DNA from 4 places in the Paenibacillus sp. FSL R5-192 genome. Region 4 is predicted to be linked to each of the others. Evidence: predicted binding sites of a transcription regulator. Region 4 holds the regulator's gene; each other region holds the start of a gene.
What was found. The regulator Rex, encoded in region 4, represses fermentation and respiration genes when NADH is low (regulators of the CRP and FNR family bind a similar motif). The targets are predictions, from matches to a motif close to TTGTGAAATATTTCACAA.
Positions count from the first base shown of each region.

Region 1: C161_RS15185 (cytochrome ubiquinol oxidase subunit I) is a predicted target of Rex. The motif match lies at 2,664-2,681, and genes of this name have one in related genera.
Region 2: C161_RS01165 (formate/nitrite transporter family protein) is a predicted target of Rex. The motif match lies at 2,712-2,729, and genes of this name have one in related genera.
Region 3: C161_RS01805 (cytochrome ubiquinol oxidase subunit I) is a predicted target of Rex. The motif match lies at 2,529-2,546, and genes of this name have one in related genera.

Region 1 is NZ_ASPR01000015.1:52,702-57,102, reverse strand. It holds gene cydD (thiol reductant ABC exporter subunit CydD) at 1-194, opposite strand, end outside; gene C161_RS15190 (cytochrome d ubiquinol oxidase subunit II) at 209-1,222, opposite strand; gene C161_RS15185 (cytochrome ubiquinol oxidase subunit I) at 1,222-2,586, opposite strand; gene C161_RS15180 (MFS transporter) at 2,986-4,380, opposite strand.
Region 2 is NZ_ASPR01000002.1:256,608-261,008, forward strand. It holds gene C161_RS01155 (molybdopterin-containing oxidoreductase family protein) at 1-1,326, opposite strand, end outside; gene C161_RS01165 (formate/nitrite transporter family protein) at 1,752-2,603, opposite strand; gene C161_RS01170 (FAD-dependent oxidoreductase) at 2,981-4,342, opposite strand.
Region 3 is NZ_ASPR01000002.1:407,987-412,387, reverse strand. It holds gene C161_RS01815 (glycosyltransferase) at 1-995, opposite strand, end outside; gene C161_RS01810 (tetratricopeptide repeat protein) at 992-2,284, opposite strand; gene C161_RS01805 (cytochrome ubiquinol oxidase subunit I) at 2,668-4,083, shown strand; gene cydB (cytochrome d ubiquinol oxidase subunit II) at 4,028-4,401, shown strand, end outside.
Region 4 is NZ_ASPR01000024.1:43,009-47,409, reverse strand. It holds gene dinG (ATP-dependent DNA helicase DinG) at 1-1,956, shown strand, start outside; gene C161_RS18845 (redox-sensing transcriptional repressor Rex) at 2,176-2,829, shown strand; gene C161_RS18840 (amidohydrolase) at 2,816-4,123, shown strand; gene C161_RS18835 (DUF5590 domain-containing protein) at 4,161-4,401, shown strand, end outside.

The DNA of each region.
Region 1 (4,401 bases), on a different contig from region 4:
AGGACAAGCAACAGGATCACTGATGAAAAGGAAGCTTTCTCTACAAAGATTCGCTGGACTGCTTCAGCCACCAAGGTGGCCTGGCTTATAATAGCTACACCAAGGGCCAGCGAAATGATCGCAAGGAGAAGTCTGTTTTTTCGTTGTAAAGACATTTGCTGCGAGATCAGATTGGATTTGCCTCTCCTTTTCATTGAACGCTCCTCCTTTATTTTTTCCCTTTCACATAATCCGCATCAAACAGGAACAGTTTGAAGACCAGGATTAGAGAAGGAATTAACAAGCACAGACCACCGATAAACACAACGACGAGTGCAAAACCCATCGCTGGTGGTGTCGCGCTACTCTGAATGGTGATGAATGGATCAAGAATGTAAGGATATTGCCCAATCCCGTAAGCAAAAAAGGCTGTGAGAAATTGCAGCATGATGCATATAAAAGCTAAACCATAACGGCGTCCGTTATATAACAGCCACATGGCAATCATGAAAAACGCAACGGAAAGCGCCAGCAGCCACCATAAATCCATCATATTTTGAAAATGACGCTCATTGTGTTGACCCAAATATATAAATGCAGTCAGCGCGAGAATAATGGTCGGTGTGCTCCAGAACAAAGCATAGTTCCGCATGAGCTTCAATGCCGAATGATCCTCTGCCCGAGAAGCGTAAAATGTGAGAAATGACCCGCTAATGAACAATACCGACACGATGGCCAGTCCAACGATGCTCCACGATAATGGATTCGTAAATAGTGCCCAGTAATCCAGGGAAACGGTATCTCCCTGCTTCAAAATAAAGCCACCTTCAGACAGGGTCAGTGCCACTGACAATGACGCTGGAATAAGTAGACCCGTAGCTCCGTATAAGAACAAATACACGATACTTTTTTTGGAACCATAATTTTCGAAAGCATAGAACGACCCACGAATGGCAAGTAGAATGACGGCAATACTTCCTGGAACAAGCAGCGCGGAGCCATAATAATAGGCCGTGTCCGGGAAAAATCCGACGATACCAATATAGAAAAAGACAAAAAATACATTGGTGATCTCCCAGACAGGTGATAGATAACGGGAGATCAGACGATTAATCAGATGATCCTGCTTTGTCAGGCGTGCATAAAAGGCAAAGAAACCTGCTCCAAAATCAATGGAAGCTACAATAAGATAGCCGTACAAGAACAGCCAGAGTACCGAAATACCAATTAATTCATAACTCATCAGGCCTGATCCCCTTTCTTGGCTGATTGATCATGCTTCTCCTTCAACCATTTCTCCATCTCGAGTTCAGCAGGATTGTTATTGAACAACCGTCTCAGTACGACGACACACATAACGCCTAGCAGGATGTAGAGAAGCAAGAAGACGAAAAATAAAATTCTCACACTCGGTGAAGAAGTAGCGGCCTCTTCTACCCGCATATAACCTCGGATGATCCATGGCTGCCGCCCGATCTCTGCATAGAACCAACCCATCTCAACGGCCAGAAAAGCAAGCGGTGCACTCAGTGCAACCATACGAAGCATCCACTTGTTAAACTGATTACGTTTCTTCCAGAATACAAACAGGAAGTACAGACTTGATATAGCAAGCAGAGCGAATCCAATACCAGCCATTAGATCAAACAAATAATGAACAAGTAAGGGCGGGTGTTCATCTGGTGGAAATTCGTTCAGCCCGGTTACCTCGGCGTTAAAGTCTCCAAAGGCAAGGAAACTGAGCAGTTTCGGCAAATGAAGAGCGCCTATAATTTCATGTTCTGCATTCAGCCATCCCAAAAAAATCAAATCCGCGCCGCTTTCCGTCTCGAAATGCCACTCGGCAGCTGCGAGCTTCTCCGGCTGATGCTCAGCCAAAAATTTGGCAGACACATCTCCAGCTAAGGAATTTAATAAACTGAATACCAGCACAACGGCCATCATGAGATTCAAGCCTTTTTTGTGGTAGGCCGACACTCCTTTTCTCAGCATCGCAAAGGCTGCTATTCCTGCTAACAGAGCAGCTCCTGTCAGATAAGCCGAGCTTAATACATGGAACACTTTGGAGAACGTCGCTGTATTCAGCATCGCTTGCACGGGGTTCACTGCCATGAATTGACCTGCTTCCATGACAAAACCTTCAGGCTGGTTCATGAATCCGTTCACTGTTGTAATAAAAACAGCAGACATGCCTGCCCCGGCGACAATCGGAATAGTCAGCAACCAGTGGATATACGGATTTTTGAACCGATCCCACGTGTACAGATAAATGCCCAGGAATATTGCTTCAAAAAAGAATGCAAATACTTCCATAAATAGTGGCAGTGCAATGACATTCCCGGCAAGTTTCATAAAATTCGGCCATACCAGGGCCAACTGTAGTGATATCGCTGTACCTGTCACAACACCAACAGCCACAGATATGACGAACCCTCTGGACCACCTCTTTGCCATAAGTATGTAATGGTGATCCTTCTTCCGAATGCCGATGAACTCTGCAATAGCAATCATCAAAGGTACACCGACACCAAGCGTTGCAAAAATCACGTGGAACCCGAGCGTCAAACCAGTCACTAGCCTGCTCCATAATACCGTATCAATAGCCATTCTTTGTGTTGCCTCCTTTCAAACTCTGTTCAATTTAGAAACATTCAATATCAGCTTTGGCTAAGCTCAATGCAGAGTTGCGAAAAATTTCACAAAGTTAGGTATGACGATATCTTGCCACACCTATAATGCGTTTACTCCTGTAGGCCCCCGATAATAACAATCATTGGATGCCTATTAAAATCTGATATTGATGCACTTAAAGTACTAACGAAACCTATTAATCAAAATTATTATATCTTTATTTTTACCTAATTCAATCAAAGACACGGCTTCTACCCTAAACGTTCAAGAAAGGATCAACTCTTTCTGACAACTTGGTGAAAAACAAAAAATACACCCAATGGAGCTATTGATTCATTGGGTGTAAACGTGTTATTGCACGGCAGATTCTCTATTTTACTTGCTTACTTGCTCCGGACTCGCCACACCTGCCTCGTTACGTACGCTCATGATGATCAGTGATGCAGCTAATACCGTAAGGATGATTCCAAGCATCTGAAATCCTGTCACATTAAATGTATCTCCCATGACAATCCCAATCAATAACGACGATAAAATGGTCCCCAGGTAGCGTGATGTATTAAAAATACCCGATGCAACACCGATCATTTCTTTGGGTGTGCTTTTAAACAGTGCTGCTTGCATGCCGACCGCGTTTAGGCCATTACTTATTCCAAATAAAGCTAAAGCAACAATGATTATGAAGATTGGAGAAGTTTCATTCATAACAACGATTAATATAGAGCCAAATGTCATTAAAGAAGCGGATACGATCAGAGCTGGCCGTGATCCTGATCCGTCAATCCAGCGCCCTGCGATCGGAGCAATAATGACTGAACATAACCCCAAAGCTAGCATACTCATTCCTGTATGAACTTCGTTGAGATGTCGTACCTGCTTCAAATACGTAGGAACTCCAAAAAAAAGTGCGTAAAACAGGATGTTCACCAGCATGTATTGCACATTCACCCAAGTCATCTCGGGATATGAGGCAAACGTTCGCAAAGGGATAAAAGGCGTGGCTGCTTTTAATTCATGTCGGATAAACATGACGAGTGCGATTAACCCGATCCCCCCTGTCAGCAGATGCCATGTAGAAATATCTCCTGTGGAATTTACTGAAAGTAAACCGATGAGCAGAGTCACCAAAGCTACCGTAAACATCAGGATACCTGGTGCGTCAATTAACGTAAGCCATTGCCGAATGGACATGTGACCAGAGATAGACAGGGATTGCTCGTCCTTCGGGATTGTTTTCCAGGCGAACCAAAAACTCGCCAAGACAAACGGAATATTAACGAAGAATATGCTGTGCCAGTCCCACCAATGAATCAATACTCCACCAATAAAAGGTCCAATTGCAGCCGCTCCAGAAAGGAATATAGCCAAGGTGGACAAGGCGGAGGCTTGTTTTTCAGTCACGTTCATTCTGACAATCGCCATTCCAACGGCCACCATCATGCTTGTGCCAATTGATTGAACAATCCGGAATACGATGAGCCACGAAAAACTGGGAGACCACGGAGCTAGCATGGACGATACAAAAACAATAACAAGACCCATGAGGAAGATCTTCCTGCGGCCAAACAAATCACTGCACTTGCCCATGACGGGTTGAGCGACAGCACTGGCAATGTAAAATGATAAAATAATCCACGAAACGGCTGTAAAATTAAGTTGATACACTTGTTGTAGCCTGGAGATTGCCACCGAAATCATGGAGGAATTCAACGGATTCAACATAATTCCGAGTCCAACAGCTAACATCAATCCTTTATTTCGAACGTTCATTGGTGCACCTCTCTCTCTTCT
Region 2 (4,401 bases), on a different contig from region 4:
CTGATGCCAATAAGAGGTGTACAGGTCTGTCGCTTCAAATGAAGATGTGGCTGGCAAGACGATATCTGCATATTTCGCCGTATCCGTCATGAACAGATCATGCACAACCGTGAACAGATCCTCCCGTGCAAAACCTCGCTCCACCCGCTCGGTATCCGGTGCCACCACCAGTGGATTGCTGCAGTAGACCATCATCGCCCGGATTGGCTGCTCTGCTTCCAGCAACGCTTCACCAATCCGGTTCATGTTCACCACTCGCGGCTCCGGATTCTGCCGCAGCTCCGGACGTTCGAGCGCGTCGCTATTTGTGCTCGCGTAGCTGTTGGTGCGAACGGCACCGCCGCCTTGCTTCAGCCATTGCCCTGTAATAGCAGGCAGACATGCAACGCTGCGCACGTTCATGCCCCCATTATCATGGTGCTGGAGGCCGTTGCCGATGTGAATATGAGCTGCTTGTGCGTTGCCGTATAGTTCGGCCAGCTCCACAATGGTTTCCTCCGGCACGCCCGTAATACGTGCAACACGTTCAGGGGTGTAACTGTGGACATGATCACGTAGTGCCTCATGACCTATCGTATACTTTTGCATAAACGCTTCATCCGTTAGTCCCCGTTCGAACAGCACATGCATTAATCCTAGCGCCAGTGCACTGTCCGTGCCCGGATACAGCGGAATAAACCAGTCGCCCCATTGGGCCGTGCGATTGCGATGAACGTCGATGACGACGATCTTGGCGCCTTTCTTGCGGGCTTTCTCCGCCAAAACGACCTGGTGCATATTTGTACTGACGATATTGCCTCCCCACACCAGGATGAGATCCGCATGCTCCGTATCTTCCGGCACCGTTCCCCGATTGGCACCCATCGTATATTTCCAGCCGGTATTTCCAGCGGAGTTACAGATCGTCTGCTCCAGTACACTCGCACCAAGCGCATTGAAGAAACGCCGATCCATACCGTCTACGCCGAGAATGCCCATGTTACCGTAAAAGCTGTAGGGCAGGATGCTCTCCGGGCCGTAGGTTTCGGACAATGCGGTGAATTTGGTCGTAATCTCGCGAATCGCTTCATCCCAACTAATTCGTTCGAACTTGCCTTCACCTTTGGCTCCTACACGTTTCATCGGATATTGTAGACGCTCGGGGTGATACACCCGCTCAGTCATATTTCTAACTTTATTACAGATGGCACCCTTGGTTATGGGATGATCCGGATTGCCTGCCACCTTCACAATTTTGCCGTTCTCTTTATGTAATAACAGACCACAAGTGTCCGGACAGTCGAGCGGGCACACCGCCGCAAATATACCATTCTCCTGATCGATCATCGTAAGGCTCCCCTCTTTAAAAGCTATCCCTATATCATATCTTCTTCGAGGTTATCGCGTAAAGAGAACAGTATGTTTTTGCTTCATATTCGCCGCTATAGCGGCTTTAAATTATTTTCAAAAAAATGTTTTTGAGTTTGATTCAACTTCAGAATTCAGGGGTAAATTAAAAATAAGGCATTAGGCTAGTGTTTCCCCACTTCCTCCTCATGCCATATCATGGACCACTCCCGAAATTCGCCATGAACAGGTTTCGTTCCCCCGAACCTTGTCATGGCGAATTTATTTTGCGTTAAACTCCAACAAGAACCCCATACAAAAAAACGATCCCACCCTGCTCCATCACAGCATATTCGCCATGAACCGAGCGAGATCAGAATCGTCTTCACTTCTAATATACGTGTATCCATACCTCGCTGTGCCCTCTATGCTTGTTTGCTCAACATTACTCTAGCCTCCGTCTCCATAGGTTCGATCGACGTCGCCATCTCTGGTTTCACTTTTGGCTCGGCTTGGCGCAGGTACACCACCCAATAGGCTGCAGCTACAAACAGAGCACCACCAGTCAGATTCCCGAGCCATACCGGAATGAAATTCATCACATATTGACCCCACGAATAATGTCCTTCAAAGATTGCCGCCGGGATGAGGAACATATTGGCCACAACGTGCTGGAATCCAATCGCCACAAATGCCATCGTTGGAAACCAAATGCCCAGTACTTTGCCACTCATCGTATCGGATGCATAAGATAGCCACACGGCCAGTGCCACCAGCCAGTTACAGCCGATGCCAGAGATGAAAGCTTGCAGGAAGCCGTCATGCAGCTTATGCCCAGCCATATCCACCACTTTTGCCAGATATACACCCTCTCCGGTCAGACCAAGCACATGTCCAAACGCATACGCGACAAACAAAGCTCCAACAAAATTACCAATCGTCACTAAGGTCAGATTTTTCAACATACTACCCACGGATAATTTTCGTGCAATCGTTGCAAGCGGAACGGCCATCATGTTACCTGTCAGTAGCTCTCCACCACCGATGAGTACCAAGATTAATCCAACCGGGAACACTGCTGCTCCAATCAGATTGACCAGACTCCCCCACTCTGCTGGCGCAGAAGCAATTACCCGAATATCCAATAGAAACCCCAGCGCAATAAAAGCCCCTGCCAGAAAACTAAGCACCAGTACAGAAGACACCGGATATTGAGCCTTCTTCTTGCCTGTTTGCGCCGTATATTGTGCAACCTCAAGAGGTGTTTTTGCTGCCATATCATTCATCCTCTCCTTCATTGTTCATCATTGGATAAAACCATCTGAAATTCATTAGTTATGCGTTGAATACCACATCCTAATTGTATCTCGGTCCTAAACATAACTTTGTGCAAATTATCACAATGTTACTTAAAAAGATACTTTAAGAGTGTCTTGGTATAGTTATGACAGCAAGAGTGTAGTAAGGCCTTTTGTAGCTAAAAAAACAACAAAAAAGACTGACGATATACTCGCCAGTCTTCTCTTTCCTTTATAATCGTCCGCCTTGTTTCGTAATCTTGGCAGTTATCGCACAGCTCTTATTTACGGACAAGCATGACTTATCTTTGTATGGCGTTTATCAAGATCGCTGTTCAACCATCTATTCTGCTTCCTTACACCATTGCTGGTGCTTTTACTTCTATTGGAGGCAGTGCTTGCAGACCCGCAGTGTTCAGGAAGTTCCATGGTTTGTTGTAATGCGGCTGGAAGAAAAAGTCGATGAAGGCCAGCTCATCTACGGTCATGTTGTTTTGGATGCAGACCGAGATCGTATTAATCGATTGGGTCAGATCAACCTGAGACATCACCTGTGCTCCGACAATTCGACGAGTAGCCTGCTCATATACCACTTTAAGCAACAGTTTCTCAGCCGTTGGCATGAACTCCGGACGGTAGCTGTCTTCCAATACGACAGATTCAACAATCAGACCTTCGTCAGCCGCAGACATTTCCGTCATCCCTGTACCCGCGATATTTTGCTCATAAATTTTGATACCCGATGTTCCTTGTGTACCCATATACGGTGTCGTAGGACGAACCAGGTTACGGGCTACGAGTGTACCCATCCGCACGGCGTTGGTTGCCAGTGGAATGTACGCTGCTTTGCCTGTTGGGTTGTAATGAATAGCACAGCTGTCACCCGCAGCGAAGACGTCTTTTTGACTCGTTTGCATATATTTATCCACGATGATTGCGCCGTTTGGTAGCATATCCACTTGGCCTTTGAGCAGCTCTGTATTTGGACGGAAACCAATGCACAGAATAACCAGATCGGTTTCGAACTCTCCTTTGGACGTGATCACCTTAGTCACTTTGCCATTTTCACCAGTAAACTTCTGTACCGTTTGACCAAGAGCCAGTTTGATGCCGCGTCCAGTCAACGTATCTTCAATCGCATCCGTGAATTCAGGGTCCAAGTATTTGTTCAAAATACGGTCCACACTGTCGATCAGGGTAACTTCCTTGCCGTTCATCTGGAAAGCCTCAACCAGTTCTACGCCGATATATCCTGCACCTACAACGGTAACACGTTTGGCATCTTTGGCTTTTTCAATAATCGTGTTGGAATGATTGTAGTTTTTGCAAAGTAAAATGTTGTCCATCTCGATGCCTTCAAGCTTCGGAACGACAGGCCATGACCCCGTTGTCACGATCAGTTTGTCAAACGTATCTTCAAATTCTTCCCCGGTTTGCAGGTTTTTAGCCTGAAGGGTATGGCCCTTGGCATCTACTGCTGTTACTTCATGAAGCATCTTGGTTTCAACACCAAGCTCTGCCAGTTGATTAGGCGAAGAATAGAACAAACCGTCAGGGTCTTTCACAACCCCACCTACGTAGAGTGCAATGCCACAAGATAGGAAGGAGATATTGTCATTGCGCTCATACACCGTGATGGTAGCATCCGGGTACAATTTGGCGGTATTTACGATGGCTGCGGTTCCTGCGTGTGTACATCCGATAACTGCGATTTTCATTAAAAGTTCCTCCTCGAAATATATAAATGAGTTTGAATATAAGGTTGTTATGGTTGTGA
Region 3 (4,401 bases), on a different contig from region 4:
CACGGTCCCTCCTTCCAGGGAATCAGCCGAGGTTCCGGATCGAGAATAGACTCGTAATGTGCAAGATTGCCCCACTCACCGCTAGGATCAATGCGCTTGTAACGCAAATATTTACGAACCCGGTCCTCCAGACTGCCGGCCCAGCCGAGATGCTGAACCTTCAGTTCCGTACTGACCCCAGGCAATACAGTGCAGGACAAGGGAAGACGGGGAACGTGATGATTCTGTTGTGGATAAAAATAAGGATATCCAGGCATATACCGTACAAGTGAAGCGGTATGCCGTTTGTGCAGAGACCAGAGATCATCTTCCCGGTAGTGGGTCCGGCCACCCCACATGTCGTAGAAACGGAATGCAAACCAGTCAGCATACTCCTGATTAATCAGAGTACGTATGGCTTTCTTGGCCTCTGAGCTGTACAGCTCATCCGCATCAACCGAGAGCAACCAGTCGGGACATGTTCCCGCAGCCGCTTGCCATAAGGTGTTGCGAAGCCGCCATTCCTCGGCGAACAGTGGTTTCTCCAATACCTCCAGACGGACCACCTTTGGATAGGCTTTGCATATGTCCGGTGTTCCGTCAGTGCTGGCATCGTCCACAATCACGATCTCATCCACGAACTCACTCAGATCATGCAATACTTCTTCAAGGTATCGGCCGCGTTCATTGCGAACCTGGAGCATGGCGGTCAGCTTGTTGCCTTTGCTTTTGCGAACCCGACGAATGGAGAAGGGTTCTTTGAATACACTTGTTTCCTCTTGTGTTATAGCTGCACTCTGTTCTTCCTGACCTTGTGTGTCGCCCCAGTGATGCACTTGGCTTCGGATGTCCTGCGTTGGTTGTGTATGATCAGGGGTGTGATCGCCATTTTCCAATGCGTCTGTATGTGTTCGATCGACTGTTTCGGTTGGCGTGTAAGTGGTTTCGGTTCGGATATTCCTGTGCACCATTGGCCCATTCAACTGTTGCCTACGCTTCTTTGGGTCCAGCATCATGGCACCTCCCCAAGCAATTGCTGTACAGCATGATCCAACAGCTCCAGCTCGACAATCCGGGCCAGCGCATCTTCATCCTCCAGTGCTGTCTCAAGGAAATGTCGGACTGCCCCGTGTCGTTCCCCTCGCAGTGCCAGCGCACTACCGGATAATTGCTGATAATCCCGGCGACTGGCATCATCCTGAATATCGACTGCATGCACCAGAGCCAGTGCTTCTTCCACACGTCCAGTCTCCTGGTAGATGCGGAATTTCCAATGTCTCGCCGTTTCTCCGCCAAGTTCGTCCAGGATACGCAGGGCATTTCCGTAATCATCGTTTATACGCAGTAGTTCCGCTCGTACAAGTTGATCTTCTCCCGCCTCAAGCCAGCGACAGAGCTGTTCATAATGATGCCGTTCTTGTTCATCGGCTGCACTAATTCCGTACACCCGCAGGGCGTCCTCCAAGTTCCCGGCCCGGGCATGGATGGCAGACAGGAATCTATAGTGGGAGACTACACAGTCACTGCGACCATTCAAGACCGCATGGGAGAATGCCTCTTGAAGTGAATGGATAGCCCGAGGATCTTCAAGCAAGTACTCATAGGCTGCCAGCAAAAAGGATATCGTCTCATGTGCACCTGCTTTGGCACGCAACTGACGGTAGAAGTCGGCACGTACACTGCATTGAAGCAGGGTGACGCTATCCGGAGTGCCTGACAGGATCTGCCGCAGCGCATGCAAGAAGAGCAGTTCGTAGTCCCGGAGAGGGACTTCGAGATCATCCTTTTGCATCGTACCCGCAGGTGCAGGGTCTTCGCCGCCCAGCCAGATAGCACGTACGCCTTGGAATAACAGCTTCATATAACGTGTTTCGGAGGATGTGCCTACCAGATCGGCGATGCCGACCAGTTTGGAAATACTGCTCTCCCATAGCGGAGATTCTGCTTCGTTTCCAGCAGGCTCAGGGAGCAGGGCAATACATAGCTCAGGCTCTAGCGAAGCTGTAGCCATTAGCCAGTAGGGATGGGCGACTACGGCTACGGTGCGAGGTTCCAGCAATAGCTGCTCGGCTTCAGGGAGGGAGATGATGGTAATGACCGGAGGTACATCTTCTGTTTGCGTCAGGCTGCTGACATAGTAGACCTCTCCCTCGATCGACAGCAGTGCAGCAATATCGGGATAGGGAAAGGATGACCAACCTCCTTTGCGAGGGAAGAGAACATACCGGACAGGAGGCTGTGTTGTACTGGCCTTATCCAGGCTGGCTTCGGTGTCTTCACCTGGTAGTGGTGCAGGTTTTTCCATGAATAGTTCACCTCACCTTGACTGTAATATGGAGCGTCATTCGCTCTGCTTGTGTTTCATGCTTTCACTTCATATGTAAAGCCCTCACGGTACTTCGCATGATATGCCTGAGACTAACATATGGGCATTCCGTCCTAAACATGAGTATCTTCCATGAATAGATGAAGTTGGCAAGCTGTGATAATAGGCTGAATTTTATCTTTTGTGTGACCAGGATCACTTTTTTTTGCTCTAGAGACGAAGATTGTGATAATTCTCACATGTATAAAATAGGTAATCTGGCACAATACGTTCATCAACGTATTTGGCGGACAGACAGCGAAGGTGCAGCTTCAATGCCAAATACGCATACTGCGAAGTGAACAGAAAGAAGGGGTAACGGTATGGATCCGATTATGTTATCGCGTATCCAATATGCACTTACAACGATTTTCCATTTCTTTTTTGTCCCGCTATCCATCGGTCTTGTACTGTTGGTTGCGATCATGGAGACGTTGTACGTTGTTAAGGGGAAGGAAATCTACAAAACGATGGCCAAGTTCTGGGGCAAGCTGTTCCTGATTAACTTTGCCGTCGGGGTTGTTACAGGTATTCTGCAGGAATTCCAGTTCGGTATGAACTGGTCCGAGTACTCCCGATTTGTCGGGGACGTGTTTGGTGCGCCACTGGCTATTGAAGCGCTACTGGCGTTTTTTATGGAGTCTACATTTATTGGATTGTGGATATTCGGATGGGATCGTTTGTCCAAAAAAGTGCATCTGGCCTGCATCTGGCTGGTGTTTGTCGGCACATTCCTGTCCGCGCTGTGGATTCTGGCAGCCAATTCATTTATGCAACATCCTGTTGGGTTTGAGATTAACAACGGCCGAGCCGAGATGAATGATTTTTTTGCACTCATCACAAATGGTCAGCTTCTCGTTGAGTTCCCACATACAGTCTTTGGGGCATTGATGACAGGGGCCTTCGTCGTAACCGGGATCAGTGCCTACAAATTGATGAAAAAGCAGGATGTGGAGATCTTCCGCAAATCGTTTAATATTGCGATCATTATCGCTCTTGTTTCTTCATTCGGCGTCGCATTCTCGGGTCACTTCCAGGCGCAATATCTGGTGGAGACACAGCCGATGAAGATGGCAGCAAGTGAGGGCACATGGACAACGACAGAAGATCCGGCGCCATGGACGGTGGTCGCTTTTATTGACCCGGATAAACAGGAGAGTACGGGTGAGATCAAAATCCCTGGATTGCTCAGTTATCTGTCCTACAGCAAGTTCTCCGGTAGTGTCAAAGGTATGAAGGAGCTTCAAGCTGAGTATGAACAGACGTATGGACCGGGGGACTACATCCCGCCGGTACGGACAACATTCTGGAGTTTCCGCATTATGATCGCAGCGGGTGGTTTAATGATTGCATTGGCGCTATACGGTACATTTCTAGCCATGCGTAAGAAGCTAGAGGTCGCTGGAAAGTGGTTTATGCGTCTGATGGTGTTCGCCATCTCCCTGCCGTTTATCGCCAATACGTCAGGTTGGATTATGACCGAGGTAGGAAGACAGCCATGGACAGTATTTGGCTATATGACAACCGAAGCTGGGGTCTCGCCGAACGTATCCGCAGGAACGATCCTGTTCTCGACCATCGCTTTTACCGCTGCGTATACGGTTCTCGGAATCGTGATGGTATACCTGTTCGTACGTGAGATCAAAGCAGGACCGTTTGCGGTCGATAAGCCGGAAGATCACGATGAATCGGCCGATCCGTTCGGCGTGGATGGAGGTTATTCCGTTGTCACTAAGTGAGTTGTGGTTTTTGCTGATTGCCGTATTGTTTGTTGGTTTCTTCTTTTTGGAAGGTTTTGATTTTGGTGTGGGGATGTCTACAGGCATTATTGCCAAAACAGATCGTGAACGCCGGACCCTGATTAACTCAATCGGTCCGTTCTGGGATGGTAATGAAGTATGGCTGATTACGGCAGGGGGCGCGATGTTTGCTGCCTTCCCGCACTGGTATGCCACGTTGTTCAGTGGTTTTTACCTGCCACTTGTGGTGGTGTTACTCGCCTTGATTGGCCGCGGAGTTGCTTTCGAATTCCGCAGTAAAATGAAACAGCAGCGCTG
Region 4 (4,401 bases):
ATTTACGAAAGTGTGAAGCAAGAACAGAAAGTTATGGTTAGCACGCATACGATCAATCTGCAGGAGCAATTGAGAGAGCGGGACATTCCGATGCTGACTCAAGTGGTTCCGTTCCCGTTTAAGGCTGCTGTATTCAAAGGACGTGGACATTACCTGTGCCTGCGCAAATTTGAACACAAAATCAATAAACGTGAATTCGCCACACCGAAAGAGGATTATTTCACAGCTGCTCAGATGATCGTCTGGCTTACGCAGACCGAAACCGGAGATGATGAGGAACTTAACCTTAGCGGACGCGGAGGGGACTTCTGGGAGACCGTACAGAGTGAATCCGAATCATGTCTGGGAAGATCCTGTCCATGGTTCCGTAAATGCTTCTACCATCGTGCCAAACATGAAGCAGGGTTGTCTGATATCGTAATCACCAATCACTCCAAATTATTTACGGATGTGAAAGCCGCGCATCAGCTGCTGCCAGCCTATGAGAGTCTTGTGATCGATGAGGCACATCATCTGGAGGATGTCGCTGGTAAACATCTTGGAATGCATATGAAATATTTCACCTTGGTTCATACACTGACCCGCCTATTTAAAGACAGTCGTAATGGACAGCTGCCTATGCTTCGTTCGCAGTTATCCGGGCATGAAAATTCGGTGCAATGGGGCTCCATGGTGGATCAGATGTTCCCGCTCGCTCTTGAAGTTAAGGAGCTGTGGGATCGTATGAGCGATGCCTTGTTTGGTCTGTTGCCTGAACGAAGTGATGCTTCACCGGGAGAGACGGGGCAATTTTCACTGCGTCTGAAAGCATCTCAGAAACCTGCAAAATGGCAGGAGTTGCAGGATCTGGAGAACCAGATCTATGTGACTCTGGGTGATTTGGTTCGCAAAGGGGACAAATTGCTGCTTGAAGTGAAAGAGGATCAGGATGATTATCAATCGGATAGTCTGATCACGGACATTACAGGACTGCTGAAAGATCTGACCACATTGAAGGAGAATCTACGTTTCTTCATGCGAATGGATGATGCCAAAACGGTGTACTGGATGGAAGCCAGCGGCCAATTCCGCAGCAAATCTCTCCAGCTGTATGCCGTACCTGTAGATGTGAGTGCACAACTTAAGGATTTATTTTTTGATAAAAAGAAAAGTGTTGTGCTTACATCGGCTACGCTTTCGGTAGATAAGTCATTCCAGTTCATGATTGAACAGCTTGGCTTGCAGGAAGCGGCCGAGAACAATCGGCTGTTAACGTCGATGTTGCCATCACCTTTCAACTATCGCGATCAGGCACTTCTGGTGATTCCGCGTGATTTCCCGAGTGTGAAGGGAAGTGTGGGTGATGCGCACTTTGTTAATATGCTGGTGCAATCACTTGCAGAGACGGCAATTGCTACGCGTGGACGCATGATGGTTCTGTTTACTTCATACAAGATGTTGCGACAGGTCTATGATCCGCTGAAGGAGGCACTGTCTGGCAACGACATCTCGTTGCTTGGGCAAGGCGTTGACAGTGGAAGTCGTTCCAAATTGACTCGCAGGTTTCAAGATGCCAAAGCAACGGTACTTCTGGGCACAAGCAGCTTCTGGGAGGGTGTAGATATCCCGGGAGAGGCGCTAACCTGTCTCGCTATTGTGCGATTGCCTTTCCAGCCACCGAATCATCCGTTGGTGGAAGCCAAGAGTGAGCTGCTTCAGGAACAGAAGAAAAATCCGTTCATGAAACTGTCCGTGCCACAAGCGGTCATTCGTTTCAAACAGGGATTTGGCCGGTTGGTGCGTACAGCAAAGGACAGAGGAATTGTCATTGTTTATGATACACGGGTGATTGAAGCGTATTATGGTAAATTCTTTTTATATTCATTACCTGGTCCCAAAATGGAGCACATGCTCACGGAGCAAATGGTTCCACGAATTACCGAGTGGTTGGAAAAACCTGCTAATGAACAAAAATAATGGTTGTTTTGTTCGTTATATCATTGCATGACACTATCGTTTGGCGTTAAACTTTATTAGATATTTCCGTATCCGATTAAAGCAGTTGCACGTAAGAACTTATAACCCAAATTACAAGGAGCATTCTGTATAAAATGTCACGTTTATCTTTGAGTTTTATACAGAATGCTCATCTTTTCATCTATTATTTTATCGTGGCCTTGGTAAGGGGGAGCAAGAATGAAATCGGATAAAATTTCGGAAGCGGTGGTACGACGTCTGCCTGTATACTTGCGTTATTTGAACGAGTTGCATCAGCGTGAGGTGGCTACTGTTTCTTCTCAAGAGCTTGGACAGAGGCTGGATCTGAATCCGGCCCAAATTCGCAAAGACCTGGCTTACTTCGGTGATTTTGGTCGTAAAGGGATCGGGTATGATGTATCCTATTTGATCGAAAAAATTCGTCACATTCTCAAAATCGATCAGCAAATTAATGTGGCTCTGGTAGGCGCGGGTAATCTCGGACAGGCCTTGTCCAACTACAACGCATATCTGAAAGACAACATGAAGATTGTTGCTGTATTTGATGCATACGGACCGAAGATTGGTAGTCAAATCAACAGTTTGACGGTAAAACCAATGGATGAATTGACGGAAGCGGTTAAAACGGAAAATATTCGCATCGGAATTATCACGGTTCCGGATACGGAAGCCCAAAATGTAGCCGATCAGCTTATTGAATCAGGAATTGAAGCGATCCTTAATTTTGCACCAACCATTCTAAAAACACCGCCGCATATCCGCATTCACCATGCTGACTTTACAACGGATCTGCTTAGTTTGGCCTATTACTTGGAGACTGGAAAGGACGACGAGGAAGATGACAACAAATAGATGGGTAATTCACAACGGCAAATTTGCCGTTAATGAAGGCGGCACAACATGGAACGTGGTCCACGGATACATGGTTGTTGAGAATGACAAGATTGTGCATATTGGTGAGACATTGCCGGATGAAGACAAAAATTGTACCAAAGTGGATGGAAAAGGACTGTTCTTCCTGCCGGGTCTGATCAATACGCATGGTCATGCAGCGATGTCGTTGCTCAGAGGGCACGGAGACGATCTTGCATTGCAAGTATGGTTGCAGGAAAAAATGTGGCCGATGGAAGCGAAAATGACTTCAGAAGACGTATATTGGGGAACTTCGCTATCGGTGCTTGAAATGTTGAAAGGCGGAACTACAGCTTTCCTGGACATGTACGATCACATGGATCAAGTTGCCAAAGTTGTGGAGCAATCCGGCGTTAGAGCAGCACTGGCACGTGGTGTAATCGGGTTGTGCTCGGAAGAAGAACAATTGCGGAAGCTGGAGGAGTCGGCTGCGTTTGCGCGTGAGTGGAATGGACAGGCAGATGGTCGCATTACAACCGTAATCTCGCCACATGCACCATATACATGCCCTCCGGACTACATAGAGAAGCTTGTGCAGGTCGCGAACGACCTAAACCTTCCCCTTCATACACATATGTCGGAAACGCTTCGTGAAGTCGAGCAGAACGTGGCTGATTATGGACTGCGTCCTGTGGCACATCTGGAGAAACTGGGCTTTTTCTCTCGTCCATCCCTGGTTGCACATGCGGTGCATCTGAATGACGAAGAGATTGAGATTCTGGCCCGTCATGATGTGGCTGTATCCCATAACCCGGGAAGTAACCTGAAACTCGCTTCCGGTGTTGCGCGGGTACCTGCGTTGCTGAAAGCAGGAGTTACCGTGTCACTCGGAACAGACGGACCGGCAAGCAACAACAACCTGGATATGTTCGAGGAAATGAGACTGGCTGCATTGATCCACAAAGGTGTATCTGGTGACCCGACGGCAGTGCCAGCAGGCGAAGCGTTATTACTCGGAACGTCATACGGTGCCAAATCCATCTTCTTGAACAATACCGGAGCACTCCAGGTCGGCATGAAGGCTGACTTTATCGCCTTGGACATTGAACAGGCACATTTCTATCCACATACAGACCTGATCTCACATACAATCTACTCGGCTTCTGCCAAAGATGTTGAGCACGTATGGGTGGATGGAAAACAAGTGGTGAAACATGGCGAATGTCTGACGTTGGATGAAGAACGCATTTTGCGTGAGTCTCAATTGGCATTTGATGGTCTGCTTGCTCGTTAATTGCAGGACAGCATCATAGGGAAAGGAAGTTCGGCTTTTGAAGAAAAAAAAGAAGTGGATATGGATTTCGCTGCTTGCACTGGTTCTGATTCTGTTTGGACTTCAGCGTTATTACGTCCATGTCACGCAGGACCAACGCAAGGAAGAAGCGCTCGCCATACAAGCAGCACAGGAGCAACTGGGCATTACATCCTATGATGAATTGCGCAAGTACATCTGGGGAGACAAAGAAGGCTCTGACAACATCTACTGGACCCTGATCGGCAAAAACAAGGATA